DNA from 2 places in the Streptomyces sp. G5(2025) genome. Region 1 is predicted to be linked to the other one. Evidence: riboswitches for the same ligand, from Rfam matches in the RefSeq annotation. Region 1 holds a riboswitch; the other holds the start of a gene.
What was found. Region 1 has a riboswitch for cobalamin ahead of ACOBQB_RS20125 (ABC transporter substrate-binding protein). Riboswitches for the same ligand answer to the same signal wherever they lie in the genome.

Region 1 (7,595 bases):
ACGAGGCGGCCGCCCGCCTCGCGAGTGACACGATCCGCGCGCAGGCCGTCCGTGGCCGCGACCGCCGCTTCCCGGTGCTCCGTCCCGTACGTCATGTCACCCTCCGCGTCCGGTACAGCACCACCACGAACGCCGGTACGCCGATGAGTGACGTCACGACGCCCACCGGGACCTCCTGCGGGTCCAGGGCCGTGCGGGCCAGGGTGTCCACCCAGACCAGGAAGATCGCGCCGGTGAGCGCCGTGACCGGGAGCAGCCGGGCGTGCCCCGAGCCGGTGAAGGCGCGGGCCGCGTGCGGCAGGACCAGGCCGACGAAGCCGATGGCGCCCGCCGAGCTGACCAGGACGGCGGTCAGCAGCGCCGTCACGCAGAGCAGGATGAGGCGGGTGCGGGCCACGCGTACGCCCAGCGTCGCCGCCGCCTCCTGGCCGAACGCGAAGGCGTCGAGCGTACGGGCGTGACCGAGGCAGACGAGCAGTACCGCGGCGAGGACGGCCGCGCACAGCCATACGTCCGTCCAGTCCGCCCCGCTGAGCGAGCCGAGCAGCCAGAACAGCACGCCGCGGGTGGTCTCCGCGTCGCCCGCGGTGAGGATGACGAACGACGTCAGGGCGGAGAAGAGCTGCATCGCGGCGACGCCCGAGAGCACGACGCGGTCCGTCGTGCCGCCGAGTGTGTGGCTCAGCAAGAGGACGAGCGCGAACGAGCAGAGCGCGCCCGCGAAGGCGCCCGCCGAGATCGACAGCGCTCCCCCGCCGACGCCGAGGACGACGACCGCGACCGCTCCGGTGGACGCCCCGGACGACACCCCGAGCACGAAGGGGTCGGCGAGGGGGTTGCGGAGCAGGGACTGCATGACCGCGCCGCAGACCGCGAGGCCCGCGCCGCAGACCGCGGCGAGCAGGGTGCGGGGCAGCCGCAGGTTCCAGACGATGCCGTCCCTGATGGGGGTCAGCCCTGCCTCGCCCCAGCCGAGGTGTGCCGCGAGCGCCGAGAAGACGTCGGGGACCGAGATGTCGGCGGGGCCGATGGTGACGGCGACCGCCACCGAGAGGACGAGCGCGGCGCCGCCGGCCAGCCACAGCAGCCCCTGCCGGGCGGCGGGGGCGGCCGGGCTCACTTCGCCAGCCCGAACTTCCGCAGCCCGGCGGCCACTTGCTCGATACCGTCGACCGTACGGATCGTGGGGTTCATGGCCTGGCCGCTGAGGAGTACGTAACGCTTCTTCTTCACGGCGGTGAGGTTCTTGGTCGCCGGGTTGGACTCCAGGAACTTGATCTTCGCCGCGGCGCTCTCCGCGGACTGCGACTTGCGGGTGAGGTCGCCGATGACGAGGACGTCGGGGTCGCGGTCGGCGACGGTCTCCCAGTTGATCTGGGGCCACTCCTCGCGGGTGTCGTCGAAGACGTTCTTCGCGCCGAGCTCGCGGGTGATGATGCCGGGGGCGCCGCAGCAGCCCGCCATGTACGGGGCGTCGGAGTTGGCGAACCAGTACAGGAGCGTCGCGTCGGAGGCCTTGATGTCGTCCGTGGCCTTCGCGACGCGCTCCTTCAGGTCCGCGATCAGCTTCTCGCCGCGCCGCTGGACGCCGAACACCTTCGCGAGGTCGCGCACTTCGCCGTAGACGGTGTCCATAGTGAGGGTCTTGACGCGTTTGCCGTCGCCGCCGCCGTCGTTGTCCTTGCCCGCGCAGTCGGTGGGCGAGACGTAGACGGGCACGCCGAGTTCGGTGAACTTCTTACGGTCGGCGACGCCGCCCTTGCCGACGGTGTAGAGGAAGGAGGCGCTGACGAAGTCCGGTTCCTTGGAGAGGACTTTCTCCAGGGAGGGGTAGCGGTCGGCGAGCCGCTCGACCTTCGCGTTCGCCTTCTCCAGGTTCTTCGGGACCGGGTCGGTCCAGGTGCCGGTGCCCACCATGCGGTCGGCGAGACCGAGGGAGAGCAGAATCTCCGTGGAGCCCTGGTCGAGGGAGACGGCGCGCTGCGGCGGGGCCTGGACCTCGGCCTCCTTGCCGCAGGAGGCGACCGTGACGGGATAGCCGTCTGCGCTCTTGCCTTCGGACTTCTGGGCGGAGCCGTCGCCGCACGCGGTGAGTGCGAGCATGCCGGCACAGAGCAGAGCGGTTGTACGGACTGTCGAGGACACGCGATCCCTTGAGTGTCACGGCTCATGCGCGGAGCCTGGTCTGCGTCACGGCCTCCGCCGCCCGGTATGCGAGCGGAGGCGCCAGCAGGTCTTCGGACTCGGGATCGAACCGGGCGGGGCGCCTTCCCAGGCGTCCGAAGACACCCAGTGGCCGTGGCCCCGCCCGTCCCCCTCACCGCTGCGCGTCAGTTCCGGATTCGCACCGGATTCCCTGGCCCAGGTGTGGGTTTGACTGGCTTGCGCAAGTTATCACGCGCCTTCACCGGCCCGGGTCCGGCCTGGGCTCACCCCGGTAGGTGCCGAAGGACCAGCGGTTTCCCTCCGGGTCCTGGACGGCGAACTCGCGACTGCCGTACGGCTTGTCCTCGATCTCCGCGGTGATCTTCACGTCGGCCGCGCGGAGGCGCTGGTACAGGTCGTCCACCCGGTCGGTGACGACATAGGCACCGGAGGTGCCCGGCTTCCCGCAGGCCTCGGCGGTCGCCTCGGGGTCGTACGAGCCGAGCATGACGCCGCCTCCCTCGGGCCAGTCGAGCTGGGCGTGGGCGACGCGGCCGCCGTCCTCGTACACGGCCGTGCGCAGGAAGCCGACGGTGTCGACGAGGAAGTCGATCAGGGCGGGGGCGTCCCGCGCCTGGAGGGCCTGCCGAGACCGTGGGGGCGGGTGTGACGGGCCGATGTTGCCGAGTGCTGTCAGGTGTGGTGTTCATGTCTTCACTCTTCGCCTCCGCCATGCGCCCCGGCTTGGATATTCCGGCACTCCTCGGCCAGCCATCCGGTGGGGCTCACCCCCGTGTACTGCCGGAAGTCCCGTACGAGGTGGGAGTGGTCGTAGTACCCGGTGTCGGCGGCGACCCGGGCCAGGTCCGACGGGCCGCCCGCCGCCACGGCGCGGGCCACGGCAGTCCTGGCGTGCTGGAAACGCATCAGGCGCGCGGCCTGTTTGGGGCTCAGCCCGGTCTCGGCGCGGAAGAGGGTGGTCAGGCGGCGCTCGCTGAGGGCGACGTGCCGGGACAGACCGCCGAGGCTCCCGGCGCCGCGGTGCCGGGCGAGTCGGGCCCAGGCCTCGGCGACCTCGGGACGCACGGCTCCGGCGGGCCGGTCCGCGCGCTGCCGCAGGTAGTCGGCGAGGGCGGCGAAACGGTCCTCCCAGGTGTCCAGGCCGCACAGCCGCTCACGGACCTCGGCGGCGCGCGCGCCGAACACGTCGGTGCCGCCGGTGACGAGCTGCCCGGCCAGTTCGGCGGCGGGCAGGCCGAGGAGCGCGCGGGCGGCCAGCGGGTGCACGGCGAGCTGGACGCCCGCCTCGTGCTCGGGCTGGGCGACGTAGGCGGGGGCCTGGTGCAGGCCGCCCACGATGATGTCGGTGCGGACCGCGTCCGCGCCGGTCGCCTGGGCGGGCGTACCGCCGGTGGCGATCGCCCCGTCCAGCGAGAAGATCACCGTCAGATACGGCGAGGGCAGGCCGCGGTGCAGGGCGGGCCGCTGCCCCGCGGTGCGGTAGCCGACCGCGGAGACGACCATGCCGTCGAGCCGGGGAACGGCCCGGACGAACTCACGGGAGCCCATACGTCCCAGTATGCGCGGCCCGCTCACCCCGCGAACGCCCCGCGGACGCCCAGGCGGCGAGGTCCCTCTCCGCTACCCGCCACCACCCGCCCCCATGCCCGCCCCGCCCGGTGACTTCGATCATGGGAATCGCGCGGCGTGGCCCATAGCATGGCGCGCCGCTCCGGACGGAGCCGCGCAACGCACTCAGGAACGGCGGGACACGGGAAACATGGCAGTACGAGCCAAGAACAAGCGGGCCCTCATCGGTGGCGTGGGGGCGCTCGTCGCCGCCGTACTCGCGGGCGGCGCGCTGTGGCCCGCGGGCGAGGCGACGGCGGCGGACACCTCGGCCGCCACCGCCCGCGAGCTGTCGCACTGGCCGAAGCCGGTCGCGAGGAAGCTCGGCAAGGTCATCGCCGCGAACGACCACAAGGGCGCGTACGCCGTCTTCGACGCGGACAACACCTCGTACCGGGGCGACCTGGAGGAGTCGCTGCTGCCCTTCCTGGAGATGAAGGGCGTGCTGACCCGCAAGACCATGGACCCGTCCCTGAAGGTCATCCCGTTCAAGGACACGGCCGCGCACAAGGAGAGCCTCTACAGCTACTACAACCGGCTGTGCGAGGTGGACGACCAGGTCTGCTACCCCTGGGCCGCGCAGATCTTCTCCGGGTTCACGCTGAAGGAGCTCAAGGGGTACGTCGACGAGCTCCTGGCGTACAAGAAGCCGATCCCCGCGGAGTACTACGAGGGCGGGAAGGTCACCAGGACCGAGGTGAAGCCGCCCGAGCTGTCGAACGGCATGCGGCAGCTCTACAAGACGCTGCGGGCGCACGGCATCGAGGTGTACGTGGTCAGCGCGGCCAGCGAGGACCTGGTGCGCATGGTCCTCGCCGACCCGAAGTACGGCTACGGAGTCAAGCCGCGGAACGTCATCGGGGTGTCGATGCAGCTGAAGGACCGTGAGACCGGCGAGGTGACCAGCTCCCGCAAGGAGATCGCCGAGGGCCGCTTCGGCGAGAAGGACCGCGCGAAGCTCGCCGGGCGGGAGCTGACGCCGCACCTGTGGGCGCCGCTGACCTGGTACGAGGGCAAGCCCGCGGCGATCAACACGTACATCGACGAGTGGAAGAAGCCGATCCTCGCCGCCGGTGACACCCCGGTCAGCGACGGCCCGATGCTGTTCCACTCGGCGGACGTGGAGCACGGCGGCGTACGCGTCTGGGTCAACCGCAAGGAGGCGTACATGAAGCAGCTCGACGGGATGAAGAAGAAGAACGCCGGGCGGCAGCGCGAGCTGGGCCAGAAGGTGACCGCCGACAAGCGGTGGCTGACGGTCACCCCCGAGCAGATCCGCTAGAGCCGGGCGGCCGGCCCCGGCCGGAGCGCTCTTCGGCCACCGCCCACGCCGCCACCTGCTTGGCGAGCGGCCCGCCCGCCTTGGTCCACGCGAAGTGGTCGAGGCGGGCGCCCGCCTCCCGCGCGGTGTAGTGGCGCCTGGTGAGGCGGGCCCGGGGGACCTTGCCGAGCAGGTGGTCGAGGGCGGAGGCGGGGGCGAGGGTGTCGTGCTCGACGGAGACCGCGAGGACGGGCAGGTCCAGGGCGGCCAGGGCCGCTTCGTAGTCGAGCGCGGAGCCCTTGGCGGCGTAGCGGCCGGTGAGCCCCTGGTGCGCCCAGTCCCGCATGACGCCCTTGGGCTGGTTGCCGCCGAAGCCGAGGCGGGCGCCGGGCCAGCGGCCGAGCGCGGTCGCCGTCGCGGCGATCAGCAGTTCGCCGAGGAGGAGACCGGGGGCGCGCAGCGGGCCGTACGCGCGGAACCAGACGGACCCCGAGGCGATGAGCGCCACGCCGTCGACGTCCGGGCCGGCACCCAAAGCGGCATACAGCAGGGAGAGTTGGCCGCCCAGGCTGTGGCCGAGGAGGTGCAGGGGCGACTCGGGGCCCAGCTCGGCGCGGACGGCTTTGAGGACGGCGGGCAGGTCCTCCTCGACGAGCGCGCGGTAGCCGTGATCGCGCGTGCCGTAGCCGTGGTCGCGTGTGCGGTAGCCGTGGCCGCGCGTGCGGTAGCCGTGGCCGTGCGCGCCGCAATCGGTGGCGTACGGCGTCGCCTCGCCTTGGCCGCGCAGGTCGGCGGTGAGCACGGTGAGGCCCTCGTCGTGCAGGTGGCGGGCGAAGCGGCGGTAGAAGCGGGCAGGGGTGCCCATCGCCGGGAGGATGAGGACCGCGGGGGCCGGGGGCGGTCCCGGCGCCGGTCCCGAGCCGGACGGCAGGAAGCGGTCCGGCGCGGGGGCCCGCAGGGCGCGCACCGGAACGCGGGCGCCGTCCGGGAGTTCGACGGTCGTCAGGAGCGGCAGTTCACCGACGGGTTCCGGCTGGGTCATGGGCCCAGCATGTCCCATCGCACACATGAGCGCACGGGACCACGCCGAAGCCGAAACGGGGCCCGTGGCGGTCAACTCCCGCCACGGGCCCCCTACTTGTTCACCGGCTGTAGCGCGTCTGCTCAGCGGCTGTAGCGCATCAGCGCGCGCACCATGTGGCACGTGATGTCGGAGGGCGGGTGGATGCCGACCTCCTCGGCCATGCTCCTTATCATGCTGTTCTTCGCCTGGTTCGGCAGATGGACGCCCGAGTCGAGCAGGGCGATCGCGAGGCGCATGGCCTTCAGGCGGCGGTTGTGGTTGACGTACCACTCGCGCGGGCGTCCGGCGGGGAGCGCCTTCTTCTCCAGTGGTGCGTACGGCAGGTCGATCAGTACGGGTCGGGAAACACGCTTCGTCGTCAGTGCGGCAGCGGGCACGGGCATCCTCCTGTCGCGGTCGGGGCCCCCCGTCGGGCGCCCTCGAACACTACTGTGATTCTACTGCGGGGCACTGACAATCGCCGCTGGCCAGACGGCCTTTGGGGTGTTCGAATAAGGGCGCGCCGGGCACCCTGGGGCGGGTGTTCCGGAGGTAGCGTGTGGGCATGGAGATCTGGATCAACCCCGCCTGTTCGAAGTGCCGCAGCGCCCTGACGCTGCTCGACGCGGAGGGCGCCGACTACACCGTGCGCCGCTACCTGGACGACGTACCCACCGAGGACGAGATCAGCGCCGTGCTCGATCGCCTCGGCCTCGAACCCTGGGACATCACGCGGACCCAGGAGCAGGCCGCCAAGGACCTGAATCTCAAGGACCGCGAGGCCTGGCCGCGCGACGCCTCGGGCCGCGCCCGCTGGATCAAGGCCCTCGCGGAGCACCCGAAGCTGATCCAGCGCCCCGTCTTCCCCAAGCTCTTAAGGAGCAGGGGAGGCCCCAATCGCGGACGACGGCACGGCGGTGGTGGCCCGCACGGAGGAGGCGGTGCGGGACGCGCTCTCCCGCTGACGCCCGTTACACCGCCGTACGGAACAGGAACTCCCCCACCGCCCGGTCCAGTTCGGCCGGGCGGGCGTGCGGGAGCGCGTGGTGCGAGACGCCGGGCAGGGTCGCCACCGTCGCGTCCGGGAGCAGGGCGGCGGCACGGGAGGCGACCTCGCGGACGTCGTGGACACGGCTGCGCTCCGCGAGGAGGACCAGCGCGGGAGGGCGCAGGGTGCGCAGGGCGGCCGGGGCCGGGCGCGGGCCCGTGACCGGCCTGACGGCGGGGAAGTCGGCGGCGCGCTCCTGGAGCGCCAGCCAGTCGGCGTCGAGCGGGGCGCCGCCGGCCTCCCAGGCGAGGAAGGCGCGCGTGGCCCGCGCCGAGGGGCGCAGCAGCGTCGGCAGGGCGCGCAGCAGGTACCCGGGGCGGAATCCGGCGAAGCACCGCGTGGGGTCGAGGAGCACCAGGCGCCGCACGCGGCCGGGCGCGCGCAGAGCGTAGTGGAGGGCGATCCAGGCCCCGTACGAGTGCCCGCCCAGGTCGGCCGCCGGGATCTTG
Region 2 (7,595 bases), 740 kb from region 1:
AAGGTCGACCCGATGAACGAGGCGCGCTGGTACCCCACGCTGACCACGCTCACCGACGGCAGAATCCTGTCCACGTCGGGCCTGGACGAGATCGGCCAGCTGGTGCCGGGCAAGAACGAGGTGTACGACCCGAAGACCAAGAAGTGGACGTACACCAAGGGCGTCCGGCAGTTCCCGACCTACCCGGCGATCTTCCAGATGACCGACGGCAGGCTCTTCTACTCCGGCTCCAACGCGGGGTACGGCCCCGACGACGTCGGCCGCAAGCCCGGCATCTGGGACCTGAAGACCAACAAGTGGCAGGGCATCCCGGGCCTGAGCGACCAGAAGCTCCTGGAGACCTCCGGCACGGTCGAACTGCCGCCGGCCCAGGACCAGAAGTACATGGTGGTCGGCGGCGGCGGTGTCGGCGAGTCCAAGAGGTCCAGCGAGAAGACCCGCGTCGTCGACCTGAAGGCGGTCGATCCGCGCTTCGTCGACGGGCCCTCCCTGGAGAAGGGCACGCGCTACCCGCAGATCTCGACGCTGCCGGACGACACCGTGCTGATCTCCGGCGGCTCCGAGGACTACCGCGGGCGCGGTGACTCCAACATCCGCCAGGCGCGGATCTACGACGCGCGGACCGGCGACATGCGGAGGGTCGCCGACCCACTGGTCGGCCGCAACTACCACTCCGGGTCGATTCTGCTGCCGGACGGGCGCGTGATGTTCTTCGGCTCGGACTCGCTCTTCGCCGACAAGGCCAACACCAAGCCGGGCGTCTTCGAGCAGCGCATCGAGATCTACACGCCGCCGTACCTCTACCAGGGCTCGCGGCCGAGCCTCGGCAAGGGGCCGAAGACGATCGGGCGCGGGGAGTCGGGGACGTTTCCGACGCGGCACGCGTCGTCGATCAAGACGGCGCGGCTCATCCGGCCCAGCGCGTCGACGCACGTCACGGATATCGACCAGACGTCGATCGCGCTGGACCTGAAGAAGTCGAAGGGCGAGGTGAGGGTGACGGTCCCGAAGAATCGGAGTTTGGTGGAATCGGGCTGGTACATGCTGTTCGTGTCGGATGAGCAGGGGGTTCCCAGCGAGGCGCGATGGGTTCGCGTGCCGTGAGTATCGCCCCCGTAAGGGGCGACCCCTACGAGGCGTTCCTCACCAGGCCCAGCGCGTACTCCGGCCACCACTCCCCCGCCTTGGGTCCGCCCCGGCACGTCCCGTCGGACTCCCCCGGCCGCTTGATCCACAGGTACGCGTCGACGAGCGGGTCGTCCGTCTTCGTCGTGGGCGTCTCGCCGAGCGCCCGCCCCGGCGGGTTGCACCACGGGTCCTTGCCCTTGTCGTAAGGCCCTTTGCCATTGCGCCCCGTGTCGATGACGAACGGCTTGCCGCCGATCTTCGCCGAGAGCCTCTTGCCGAACTCCGTACTGGCCTCGGTGGTCTGGAAGTTGGAGACGTTGACCGAGAAGCCGTCGGCCTGCTCGACGCCGGACCGCTTCAGGGGCTCCCAGAGCGAGTCGGGGTTCTGCCAGCCCGCGTTGCCCGCGTCCAGGTACACCTTCGTGTTCTTCAAGGACTTGAGCTTCTCGATGGCGCCCCTGAGGAGGTCGTAGCGCTCCTCGTGGAACTGCTCGGGCGTGCAGTTGTCGACCATGTGCAGCACCGCGTCCGGCTCCAGGATCACCGTGGCACGCCGGTCGCCGATGCCCCGGGCGACCTGGTCGACGAACGCGCGGTAGGCGTCGCCGTCGGCCGCGCCGCCGCCCGAGTACTGGCCGCAGTCGCGGTGCGGGATGTTGTAGAGGACCAACAGGGCGTCCCGGTCGGCCTTCTCCGCGGCCTCCGTGAAGCCGCGCGCCTGGTCCTGCGCGTTCTCCGGGACGAGCCACTCGGCGACCGGCTGCCGGGCGATCTTCCGGGTCAGTTCGGCGTCGTCCTTCGCGCCGTCCTTCTCGTACGCGGCGACCTGCTTGGCGGCGGTCCCCTCCGGGTTGACCCAGTACGGGTCCTGGCTCTTGGGCTGCTGTTTCGGGGGCGGTCCCGACGTGTTCTCCTCCGGGTCGCCACCGGAGGAGAAGCACGCGGAAAGGAGGAGCGCGGCCCCCGCGAGCGCCACCCCGGTCCGCACCCCCCTGGCCGCGAAACGACGTCCGCGGCCGGTGTCATTTCGGTACATCCACTCCCCCTTGGGCGCACTGTCCGTATCTCAATCCTGACACAGGGTCCCCCGGCCCACGAGGTGCTCACGGCTGCCTCTAGGCCGCCGCGCGCATTCGCCCTAGAGTCTGTGGCACGGCCCAACCGCCTGGCCCTGTGGGCCATTTACGGAACCGGGACGGCCTGCCCGTGAACCTCCCGCGCCGGCGCCGGGTTCCTCCCGCGGCTCGTGCGCGCGCGGTCGAGGACCGGCCCGGTCGGCGGCTCCCGGGGGAGCGGGCCGCCGATCGGGCAGGTGAGCCCGGCGGTCAGCAGGACCGCCCAGGACCTGGGGGGTGTTGACAGAGACGCGACGCGCTGGGACTCTCCGTGACGACAAGTCCATACATCGAGGCGACGGTTTGACAGGAACCCGGTGCGAATCCGGGGCGGTCCCGCCACTGTGACCACGTACGCACGCTCGTACGCGGAAGTCAGGAACTGAACCGTCGTCCTCCTGCCATGGGGCGTGGAAACCCCAGAAGGAGGCCCACCGGTATGTCCCTGCACTCCGCAGCTCCGCACACCGACACCACGGCGAGCCAGGCCGCCGTGACGCAGACCCGCGACTGGCTGATCGCCTCGGCCGCCGCGGTCATCGCGCTCATCGCGCTCTACGCCGTGTTCATGGACAACGGCTCGCTGATCTCGGCGACCGGCGACTACCTCCACGAGTTCGCGCACGACGGCCGGCACCTCTTCGGTGCCCCGTGCCACTGACCGGGCGGACGGACACCAGCACCATGCCCTCAGCACCCTCGTCCCCCGTACTCCCCCTGCTCGTCCGCGGCCTGGCCGCGGGCGGAGCGGCGGGTCTCACCGCCGGCCTCTTCTCGCTGCTGCTCGCCGAGCCGTTGATGGACCGCGCGATCCGCGCCGAGGAGAAACGCGCGGCCGCCCAGGAACACGGGCACGGCGCCGCGCAGGCCGTCCAGCACCACGAAGAGCTGTTCAGCCGCTCCACCCAGCACGGCGGCCTGGTCGTCACCGCCCTCGTCGCGGGCCTGGCCCTCGGCGTGCTGTTCGCCGTCGCGTACGCCGCGGTGCACCGGCGTGATCCGCGCGCGCTGCCGTGGCCACGCGCGCTGGCCTTCTCCGCCGCCGCCTTCCTCGCGGTCTCCCTCCTGCCCGGGCTGCGCTATCCGGCGAACCCGCCGGGCGTCGGCGACGCGGGCACCGTCGGCGACCGCCAGGCGCTGTGGCTCGCCTCGGTCGCCATCGGCGTGCTCGGCATGTTCCTGGTGCGCCAGGTGTACGTGCGCCTCGCCGCGCACCCCGAACCGGTGCGGCACATCGCGACGGCCCTCACCGCGGTCGCCGTCCTCGCGGTGCTGTTCCTGCTGCCGGGCAACCCCGACCCGGTGCCGGTCGACGCGTCGTTGCTGTGGGACTTCCGCATGCTGTCGCTCGCCTCGCACGCCTTGCTGTGGGCGGTGTTCGCGGCGGTCTTCGGCGGCCTCGGCGTGCGCGCGGCGAAAGGCGCCGCCGCGGCTCCCGCTCCGGCCCCGCCGCTGACCGGCCGGCAGGCCGCCTAGCGGGCTCCTCGGCAGGTGCGGGTGACCCGGGAGCGCGCCCCTGCCGAAGGTGCGCGCCGCACGTGATCAGGCGCGCCCCGGCGGCGGGCGGCGCCACCGCTCGCCACCCGGCGCCGCCCGCGACATGCCCGCGGCACGGCCGTCGGACCACCGAGCCGCCACAGCCCTCGGACTCCCCTGACCACCGGTCTAACGCCGCACCCCGGTCAGGTACGCCGAAACGATCACGTTCGCCGTATAGGCGCGGGCGGCCCTGTCGAAGGTGCCGCCGCAGGTGATGAGGCGCAGTTCGGCGCGGCCCTCCTCGTGGGGGCCGTAGGCCTTTCGTGCGTCGAAGCGGTCGCTGGTGACGACCTGGACGTCGTCGATCGTGAACTCGGCGACGGTGCCGTCGTCGCGGGTCACGTCGATCCTCTCGCCGGGGCGCGCCGCGCTGAGGTCGTAGAAGACGGCGGGGTCGGTCTCGGTGTCGACGTGGCCGACGAAGAGCGCCGCGCCGGGGGCGCCGGGGCGGGTCCCGCCGCCGTACCAGCCGACGGTGTCCCCTTGGGCGAACGGCGGCGGGTCGATCGCGCCCCGGGCATCGAGGCCGCGGGCGGTCACCGGGGCGCCGACCTTCAGGGAGGGCACCTCGACGCGCTGCGGCCGGGCGGGCGCCAACGGTGTGTGGGCGGGCGGCAGTTCGACGGCGTGGGGGCGGCCGACCGCCGCCACGTCGCCGGTCGCGGGCCCGGACAGGCCGCCGGGCAGGTTCGCGACCCCGCTGCCCCACAGCGCGAGCCCCACCAGGAGGACCGCCCAGGCGACGCCGGTCAGCAGGCGTCCGGACCCGGGCGGGCGTTCGCCGCCGGACACGCTCACGCCCCGCCCGTCACTCGGAGCGGCGCCGGCGGACGCTGCGGAACGCCACGGCGACCGCCGCGACCCCGGCGAGGATCAGGCCGATCACGGCGTGCCGGGTACCGGGGCCCGCCTCGTCGGCCCCGTCGGGCTCCGCGGACACCGCCGAGGTCAGGTGGGCGGTGCCGCCGCCACCGGCGCGCACCGGCGCGGTCGGCTCGGTGTTCCGCTGGGCCACCCGGACGGTGCCGACGCCCTGGTGGGGGTGGCCGTCGCAGATGACGGTGAGTTCGTAGGACCCGGTGACGCCCTTGCGGATCCTGGCGGTGCCGTGGAGATCGTCGCCGCCCCGCCCGGCGAGGCGCGCCTCCCCCTCGAAGGCCCCCGATCCCGCCGATCCGGTGGCGCCCTCGCAGCCGGTCACTCTCACCTCCACGGAGGCGCCGGCCGCGGCGTCGGCGGGGGTGACGGTGGCGTCCACGGAACCGTTCTCGTGGGCCGCGGCCCCACCGCCGGGCAGGGCGACCATGACAAGGACGGCCACGCCGGCCACGCCGGCCGCACGAGGAGCGAGGGAACATATACGCATCGTGAACCTCCTGTCCTACGAGGTTCACGCCGTGCCCCGCCCCCCGCATCCCGGCAGCGGTCAAACGGGGGCCGTGCGGCGGTCTAGACCCGCTCGACCAGGTCGGCGATGGAGTCCACGACGGTGGACGGCCGGAAGGGGTACGTGTCGATGTCGCGCCGCGACGTCAGCCCGGTCAGCACCAGGAACGTCTCCATGCCCGCCTCAAGCCCGGCGAGGACGTCGGTGTCCATGCGGTCGCCGATCATCGCGCTGGTCTCCGAGTGGGCCCCGATGGCGTTCAGCCCGGTCCGCATCATCAGGGGGTTCGGCTTGCCCGCGAAGTACGGGTTCTTGCCGGTCGCCTTGGTGATCAGCGCGGCCACGGCGCCCGTGGCGGGCAGCGGGCCCTCGGTGGAGGGGCCCGTCTCGTCGGGGTTGGTGCAGATGAAGCGGGCTCCGCCGTTGATGAGGCGGACGGCCTTCGTCATGGCCTCGAAGGAGTACGTGCGGGTCTCGCCGAGCACCACGTAATCCGGGTCGTGGTCGGTCAGGACGTACCCGATGTCGTGCAGGGCCGTGGTCAGGCCCGCCTCGCCGATGACGTAGGCCGTGCCGCCGGGGCGCTGGTCGTCCAGGAACTTGGCGGTGGCCAGCGCGGAGGTCCAGATGTTCTCGACGGGCACTTCGAGGCCCATGCGGGTGAGCCGGGCCTGGAGGTCGCGCGCGGTGTAGATGGAGTTGTTGGTCAGCACCAGGAAGGGCTTGCCGGAATCGCGCAGCTTCTTGATGAACGTGTCGGCGCCCGGGATCGGGACGCCCTCGTGAATGAGCACGCCGTCCATGTCGGTGAGCCACGATTCGATGGGCTTGCGCTCTGCCATGAGGTGCACTCCTGCGGTGTACGGGTTGGCTGGGGCGCCGGGACAGCGCTGTGCCGACGCCCCCACCCTACGATCAGCTGCCGGTCGCCGACTTCCAGTCCTCCACGTAGCTCCGGAGGTTCTCCGAAATGTCCGTCCAGTCCGGCTCGAAGATCTCGACGCCGTTCATGATCTTGTCGAGCGCGACCGCGTTCGCGTCGGTGGCCTTGACGTCCTTGCGGGCCGCGAAGCCGCCGCCGACCTCGCTGACCTGCCGCTGCGCCTCCTGGCTGAGCAGGTGGTCCAGGAGCTTCTTCGCGTTGGCGCTGTGCGGGGCCTTGTCGACGAGGCCGGCCGCGTAGGGCAGGGCGAAGGTGGTCCGCTTGCCGCCTTCCCTGGCGGGGAACCAGATGCGGAGGTTCGGCATGTCCTTGGACTGGGCGTAGTTCATCTGGACGTCGCCGTTGGCGGCGAGCAGTTCGCCCTTGTCGACCTTGGGCGCCAGCTTGCCGGTGGAGGCGGAGGGGCCGACGTTGTTGGTCTGGAGCCTCTTCAGGTACGCCATCGCGGGCTTGCGGCCGCCGAAGTCGTGCATGGCCTTGATGAGCACGGCGGTGCCGTCGCCGGCGACGCCGGGCGTGGAGTACTGCACCTTGCCCTTGTACGCGCTGCCGGTGAGGTCCTCCCACGTCTTGGGGGCCTTGCCGCCGGGCAGTTCCTTCTTGTTGTGGATGAAGCCGAAGTAGTTGTTGACGATGGACGTCCACTTGCCGTCGGCGGCCTTGTCGGCGCCGTCGACCTCTTCGGAGCCCTTGGGTTCGTACGCCTTCAACAGCCCTTTTTTGTCGGCCTGTTGGATGAAGGGCGGGAGGGTGATGAGGACGTCGGCCTGCGTGTTGGACTTCTCGCGGACGGCGCGCTGCACCATCTCGCCGGAGCCGCCCTCGACGTAGTCGACCTTGATGCCGGTCTTCTTCTCGAAGTCCTTGAAGACCTTGTCGTACCAGCCGTCGCCCTTCTCGCCCTTCAGGCCGTCGGCACTGTAGACGGTGACGACGTTTTCGTCGGACGCGGCGGAGCCGCCGCACGCGGTGAGGGAACCGGCGAGGAGGAGGCCGCCGGTGACGGCGGCGGCCGTGCGGAAGCGGCGGGCTCGGGTGGGGCGGGACATGACGTTTCGTACTCCTTGAAGGGGTTCTCAGCGGTAGGAGGCGCGGGTGCGGATGCGGGAGACGGCGAGGAGGACGAGCAGCGTCGCGGCCATCAGGACCACCGCGAGGGCGGCGCCGGTGAAGGCCGCGCCGCGGTCGGTCGCCGCGTGGATCCGCACGGGCAGCGGCGTCCAGTCGGGCGGGTAGAGCATCACGGTGGCGCTCAACTCGCCCATGGAGAGCGCGAAGCAGAGCCCGGCGGCCGCGGTCAGGGAGGGCAGCAGCAGGGGCAGCTTCACCCTCCACAGGACGTACGAGGGGCGGGCGCCGAGCGAGGCGGCGGCCTGTTCGTACGCGGGGTCGAGCCGGGCGACGGCGGCGGAGACGGACTGGTGGGCGAAGGCCGTGACGAGGACGGCGTGCGCGAGGATCACGATCCAGCGCGTGCCGTTGA

Region 2: another riboswitch for cobalamin. It lies ahead of ACOBQB_RS23340 (CbtB domain-containing protein); the one in region 1 lies ahead of ACOBQB_RS20125 (ABC transporter substrate-binding protein).

What each region holds. Positions count from the first base shown of each region.
Region 1 covers NZ_JBMUZT010000006.1:2,041,078-2,048,672, forward strand. The annotation lists gene ACOBQB_RS20115 (ABC transporter ATP-binding protein) at 1-95, opposite strand, end outside; gene ACOBQB_RS20120 (FecCD family ABC transporter permease) at 92-1,120, opposite strand; gene ACOBQB_RS20125 (ABC transporter substrate-binding protein) at 1,117-2,103, opposite strand; cobalamin riboswitch at 2,212-2,397, opposite strand; gene ACOBQB_RS20130 (VOC family protein) at 2,405-2,842, opposite strand; gene ACOBQB_RS20135 (helix-turn-helix domain-containing protein) at 2,860-3,714, opposite strand; gene ACOBQB_RS20140 (haloacid dehalogenase-like hydrolase) at 3,926-5,056, shown strand; gene ACOBQB_RS20145 (alpha/beta fold hydrolase) at 5,034-6,077, opposite strand; gene ACOBQB_RS20150 (hypothetical protein) at 6,200-6,496, opposite strand; partial or broken gene ACOBQB_RS20155 (ArsC/Spx/MgsR family protein) at 6,664-7,063, shown strand; gene ACOBQB_RS20160 (alpha/beta fold hydrolase) at 7,070-7,595, opposite strand, start outside.
Region 2 covers NZ_JBMUZT010000006.1:2,778,167-2,785,761, forward strand. The annotation lists gene ACOBQB_RS23330 (galactose oxidase-like domain-containing protein) at 1-1,104, shown strand, start outside; gene ACOBQB_RS23335 (glycoside hydrolase family 6 protein) at 1,130-2,164, opposite strand; cobalamin riboswitch at 2,527-2,648, shown strand; gene ACOBQB_RS23340 (CbtB domain-containing protein) at 2,683-2,904, shown strand; gene ACOBQB_RS23345 (CbtA family protein) at 2,928-3,719, shown strand; gene ACOBQB_RS23350 (class F sortase) at 3,909-4,574, opposite strand; gene ACOBQB_RS23355 (hypothetical protein) at 4,591-5,148, opposite strand; gene ACOBQB_RS23360 (HAD-IIA family hydrolase) at 5,232-6,011, opposite strand; gene ACOBQB_RS23365 (2-aminoethylphosphonate ABC transporter substrate-binding protein) at 6,085-7,161, opposite strand; gene ACOBQB_RS23370 (ABC transporter permease) at 7,189-7,595, opposite strand, start outside.